Dongshaea marina: one gene and its partner. Each later gene encodes a partner of the first gene's protein in a complex. Links are inferred from orthologs where the notes say so. Each region holds a gene or a part of one and is shown in the gene's direction. Other genes may lie near its edges.

Region 1 (3,052 bases):
GACTGACTGAGCTATCTGGAGCTGGTTCGCAATTGAAAGGGGACCAGGACTCCCAACCAAAATTCAGAGGCGCTTTTTCGCAGCCGGATTCCACCAATAGGGAGGTACAGAAAGTAACAAGCAGCGCTGCTGCATGCATATAAGCCTGCATAGCAATCAGCTCTGTCCCCTTATCCATTCATTAATGAAGATATATTCTGTTTTGACTCTTGCGTAGCCATCCTGCTGGAGGAGGGGCTATTAGTGACACTTGCCAGCCAGGGGCTCCTTAAGCGGCAAAGGGCTTAGATCTTTAGCCATTTCTTGGTTATAATCCAGCCAGTTTAACCCGTTCGAGCTCTTCTTTGACCCTTAAGGCACTGTCTCTCCCCCCGGCTTCCAATCAAGCTTCATTTAGCACTAAAATGAAAAAATCAACGAATGTGCTGCCAAATTCTGCGATATACGGATATAATCAACAAAACTGAGCTTTTGAGCACATTTTTGGCTGTCAGAGTCGTTTACAATCACTCGTCAGCCTTATTTTTAAAGATAGCTGCATGATTAGCGAGGATGGTTGCACAATGGCCCATAAATATCGAATCTTATTGCTTAACGGACCCAATTTAAACCTTCTGGGGCGGCGTGAGCCCGGTATCTATGGTGCTCAGACACTCAATGAGATTGTCGGTCAGCTGGAGACCCTCAGTGATGAGCTGGGAGTCTCTCTGTCTCATCTGCAGTCAAATGCAGAGGCAGAGCTGTTGGACTGTGTCCATCAGGCGATGGGACAGCAGGATTTCATTATTATCAATCCGGCGGCATTTACTCATACCAGTGTTGCGTTGCGTGATGCACTACTCGGTGTCGACATTCCTTTTATTGAGGTGCATTTGTCGAATGTTCATGCGCGGGAGCCCTTCCGCCATCACTCATATCTTTCTGATATTGCTCAGGGGTTATTTGTGGGCTGGGGGCTGACGGCTATCAATTTGCACTGCAAGCTGCAGTTCGTTATCTGCAACGGGCTCGCTGAAACAGACCTAAATTAGCTAAAGAGAATTCGTAATGGATATTAGGAAAATCAAGAAACTGATTGAACTGGTTGAAGAATCTGGCATCTGTGAGCTGGAGATCGCTGAGGGAGAGGAGTCCGTACGTATCAGCCGTGCCATGGCTCCTGTTGCTGCTGCGGCTCCTGCACCTGTGACTGTTGCTGCGGCACCCGCTGCCCCTGTAGCGGCTGCACCATCTGTTGAAGAGCAGACCCCGGTCGTTGAAGGGCATATGCTGCGCTCACCTATGGTTGGAACCTTCTACCGTGCTCCAAGTCCTGGTGCGAAGACCTTTGTTGAAGTAGGTCAGCAGGTCAGTGTCGGAGATACCTTGTGCATCGTTGAAGCGATGAAGATGATGAACCAGATCGAAGCTGACAAAGCGGGTGTCGTGAAGGCGATCCTGGTTGATGATTGTCAGCCGGTTGAGTTTGATGAGCCTCTGTTTATCATTGAGTAAGGGTCCGCTGCATGTTGGATAAAATTGTAATTGCCAACCGCGGCGAGATCGCGCTGCGGATCCTGCGCGCCTGTAAAGAGCTTGGGATCAAGACGGTCGCGGTTCATTCCACTGCCGATCGCCATCTTAAGCACGTTCTGCTGGCGGATGAATCTATCTGTATCGGTCCTGCGGCTGCGACAGATTCCTATCTGAATATCCCTTCCCTGATTGCTGCCGCAGAGGTTACTGATGCAGTTGCGATTCACCCGGGATATGGCTTCCTGGCTGAAAATGCCGACTTTGCAGACCAGGTTGAAAACTCAGGTTTTATCTTCATCGGGCCGCGTGGCGACACCATCCGCCTGATGGGGGACAAGGTCTCGGCCATCGAGGCGATGCGTAAGGCCGGTGTTCCCTGCGTTCCCGGATCCGATGGCCCGATCGGTGATGACGCCGAGAAAAACAAGGCGATCGCCAAGCGTATCGGTTATCCGGTGATCATCAAGGCTTCCGGTGGTGGTGGTGGTCGCGGCATGCGTGTTGTTCGCTCTGAGGACGAACTGCAAAGCTCCGCAGAGCTGACCCGTGCCGAAGCCAAGGCTGCCTTTGGTAATGACATGGTTTACATGGAGAAATTCCTGGAAAATCCACGTCATATTGAGATCCAGGTTCTGGCCGATGGTCAGGGCAATGCGATCCACCTGGCGGAGCGTGATTGCTCGATGCAGCGTCGTCACCAAAAGGTGGTGGAGGAAGCGCCTGCACCGGGAGTGACCGAAGAGATGCGCCGCCAGATTGGTGAGCGCTGCTGCCGCGCCTGTCTGGAGATCGGCTATCGTGGTGCCGGTACCTTTGAGTTCCTGTATGAGAATGGTGAGTTCTTCTTCATCGAGATGAACACCCGTATCCAGGTTGAGCACCCTGTCTCTGAGCTGATCACCGGAGTGGATCTGGTGAAAGAGCAGCTGCGGATCGCCGCTGGCCAGCCTTTGTCGATCACCCAGGATGACATCAAGGTTCGTGGTCATGCTATTGAGTGCCGGATCAACGCTGAAGATCCAGAAACCTTCATCCCGTCTCCGGGTAAGATTGAGTTCTTCCATGCGCCGGGTGGTCTGGGGGTTCGCTGGGATTCTCACATCTATAGCGGCTATACGGTTCCTCCCTATTATGACTCTATGATTGGTAAGCTCATCACCTATGGTGAGAACCGGGATGTGGCGATTGCCAGAATGCGCCATGCCCTGGATGAGCTGGTGGTCGATGGTATCCGTTGCAACGTTGAATTGCACAAAGAGATCATGGCCGATGAGAACTTCCAGCATGGTGGGACTAACATCCACTATCTGGAGAAGAAGCTGGGCCTCTAATAAGCCAACAGCTATCTGATAAAAGGGCCGTTACGGCCCTTTTTTAATGGGTTTTTTCAGATGAGCCAGGATCACCCTCTCTTGGAGGGAGCATACCGTCAGTCAATATCCGGGTGAGGCAGGGGAGAGCTTATCCCGGGCAGGTAAGTGAAATGATAGAGAACAGAGACCAGGATTTTTTGAATCGATTCATTGAATCGACCCGG
Region 2 (3,080 bases), 660 kb from region 1 along the record:
GCGGCGTGTTATCACGCCGCTTTTTTGTTGGGGAGGCTTTGCGTATAATCACCAGCTTTGGTTTTGATTTACGGGTTGGTTGATGCGAATAGCTCTTGGGATTGAGTACGATGGGACTCACTATTATGGCTGGCAACGTCAGCGAGAGGTGGCTTCTGTCCAGCAAGAGTTGGAGCAGGTGTTAACAAAAATAGCCTGCCATCGGGTTGATGTTCAATGTGCCGGGAGAACTGATGCCGGCGTTCATGCCACGGGCCAGGTGATTCATTTTGATACCGAGTCGGTTCGAAAAGATGCAGCCTGGACGCTGGGGGTCAACTCCAACCTGCCTAAAGATATTGCTGTGCGTTGGTGCAAGGTGGTGGATGAAGAGTTCCACGCCCGGTTTTCTGCAACAGCCCGCCGCTACCGTTATGTGATCTATAACCACAGGTTCCGTCCCGGAGTATTGAACTCAGGAGTGAGTCACTATCATCTGCCTTTGGATGCTGATTTGATGCATAAGGCAGGCCAGTATCTGTTGGGTGAAAATGATTTTAGTTCGTTTCGTGCGGTTCAGTGTCAATCCCGGACACCGTTTCGCAACGTGATGGAACTATCGGTGACGCGCCATGGTCCCTATATTGTATTGGATATTAAGGCGAATGCCTTCCTGCATCATATGGTTCGCAATATTACCGGGACCCTGCTGCAGGTCGGGATGGGTGAGCAGTCTCCACAATGGGTCAGGGATGTACTGGAGGCGAAAGATCGAGAAGCTGCTGGTGTGACGGCAAAGCCGGGAGGCTTGTATCTGGTTGAGGTCGATTATCCTCGACAGTTTTCATTGCCTGAGGTGCCTTGTGGTCCTTTATGGATGGCACCTTAGGTTAGGGCAGTGTTACGAAAATATAGTACACTCGCGTTCAATTATGGTTTAATTCTTTCCCGTGCTGTTCCGTTTCAGGTGTTCAGCTTCAGGTGCGAAGACCATTGATATCAGATAAAAGTGAAGGATTGTAATGAGTTGGCTTGAAAAACTTCTCCCGAAAAGCAAAGTGGTTGGAGATCGTAAGCGCAGCATTCCTGAGGGAGTGTGGACTAAGTGTTCCTCCTGTGATCAGGTGCTGTATCGCGCGGATCTGGAGCGTAACCTCGAAGTTTGTCCAAAATGCGATCATCACATGCGTATTAGTGCTCGTGCTCGTCTCGAAAAGTTCCTGGATCTGGATAATCGCAGTGAGCTGGCAGCCGAACTTGAGCCTCAGGATATCCTGAAATTCCGTGACTCCAAGAAGTATAAAGATCGTCTCTCCAGCGCCCAGAAGTCAACGGGTGAGAAAGATTCACTGATTGTGATGAAAGGGACACTCAAGGGGCTTCCTGTTGTTGCTTGTGCCTTTGATTTTGCCTTTATGGGTGGCTCCATGGGAACCGTGGTTGGCTCCCGCTTTGTTAAGGCCGTTGAGGCTGCAATCGCAGATCGCCGTGCCCTGATCTGCTTCTCTACCAGTGGTGGAGCCCGGATGCAGGAGGCCTTGTTCTCCCTGATGCAGATGGCAAAAACCAGTGCGGCACTGGCGAAGCTCAGTGAAGAGGGGCTGCCTTATATCTCGGTGATGACCGACCCAACCATGGGTGGGGTTTCAGCGAGTCTGGCGATGCTTGGGGATATCAATGTTGGTGAGCCCAAGGCGCTGATCGGTTTTGCCGGACCTCGGGTTATCGAGCAGACGGTTCGCGAGACACTTCCTGAAGGTTTCCAACGCAGTGAGTTTCTGCTGGAGCATGGAGCGATCGACATGATTGTTGATCGTCGTCAGATGCGCGATCGTCTGGCGGGTGTCCTGGCTAAGTTGATGAACCGCCATCTGATTGAGGATGTGATGCCGCGTGAGCTGACGGCAACGGTGTCTGATTGATGGAACAAACAGCCTGCGAAGTTCGTTCGCTGGATGATTGGCTGGGGTATCTTGAACGGATCCACCCAGCCGCGATTGAGCTGGGGTTAGACCGTGTTGGCACTGTAGCAGACAGGCTGGGTCTACGTCAGCAAACAGGCCATGTGATCACAGTGGGTGGAACCAATGGGAAGGGCTCAACCTGTGCCTTGCTCAGGGAGATCCTTGAGCAAGCCGGATATAGCGTAGGCACCTATAGTTCCCCTCATTTGGTTCGCTACAATGAACGGGTCACTCTCAACGGCAGCCCCGTCGATGACAGTGATTTCTGCCAGGCCTTTGGCGCCATCGAGCGTGCCAGAGGTGAGGTGAGCCTGAGCTACTTTGAGTTCGGCACTCTGGCAGCCCTGTGGTTGTTTAAGAAGTTCTCCCCGGATGTCATCTTATTGGAAGTTGGCCTGGGCGGGCGCTTAGATGCGACTAACATTGTTGATTCTAAGGTCGCGGCAATCACCTCGATTGCGCTGGATCACTGTGATTGGCTGGGTGACTCTCTTGAATCAATCGGCTTTGAGAAAGCCGGTATCTTTCGAAAGGGAGCGCCTGCGATCAGTGGCGAGCCGAACCCGCCTGAGAGTATCGCTCAAACGGCCAAAAGCTGTGAAGCCCTGCTTCTGCAGCGCGGGGCAGAGTTTGACTGTGAGTGTTTTGAGCGCAGCTGGAGCTACCGGGGGCCGGACTGGCAACTTTCGGACTTACCCTATCCGAATATCCCTTTGATAATGCAGTGACCGCCCTTGCTGTGTTAGAGCAGCTGGAGCTGGCAATAAGCCCTGAGCAGATCATGACGGGACTGAAATCGGTGCAGCTGAGCGGGCGTTTTCAGCAGATTAACTGTGCTCCCCGGGTAATTGTTGATGTGGCGCATAATCCTCATGCCGCAGCCTTGCTTGCAAAACGAATTGCCGAGCTCCCTGTTGAGGGGGCATGTCATGCCGTAGTTGGAATGCTGCATGATAAGGATATTGGTGGGACACTTAAAGAGATGATACCTCAGGTGGATCATTGGCATCTGGCATCACTGAGTGGCCCGCGAGCTGCAAGCTGTGATGAGCTGGCATCTTATCTTGGTCAGCAAGCCCATTATTGCCACGCAAGTGTTGAGAAGGCGTATCAATCTGCCTTAGTGCAGGCAAAGGA

The links.
Region 2: the proteins of accB (region 1) and accD are in contact, whole or in part, in a solved structure (PDB 8UXZ), measured with the Escherichia coli proteins. The link is inferred for Dongshaea marina from one-to-one orthologs.

What each region holds. Positions count from the first base shown.
Region 1 is NZ_CP028897.1:3,969,085-3,972,136, reverse strand. The notes cover bases 43-2,770. They hold accB (acetyl-CoA carboxylase biotin carboxyl carrier protein), read left to right. Parts: upstream 43-1,047; coding sequence 1,048-1,494; downstream 1,495-2,770. Other genes in these bases: accC (acetyl-CoA carboxylase biotin carboxylase subunit), read left to right, coding at 1,506-2,770. Also shown: more of accC, read left to right, coding at 2,771-2,846; DB847_RS18565 (helix-turn-helix transcriptional regulator), read left to right, coding at 2,960-3,052. UniProt on the Escherichia coli protein: This protein is a component of the acetyl coenzyme A carboxylase complex; first, biotin carboxylase catalyzes the carboxylation of the carrier protein and then the transcarboxylase transfers the carboxyl group to form malonyl-CoA.
Region 2 is NZ_CP028897.1:3,309,381-3,312,460, reverse strand. What follows is about bases 196-2,951. They hold accD (acetyl-CoA carboxylase, carboxyltransferase subunit beta), read left to right. Parts: upstream 196-1,001; coding sequence 1,002-1,901; downstream 1,902-2,951. Other genes in these bases: truA (tRNA pseudouridine(38-40) synthase TruA), read left to right, coding at 196-868. Also shown: more of truA, read left to right, coding at 83-195.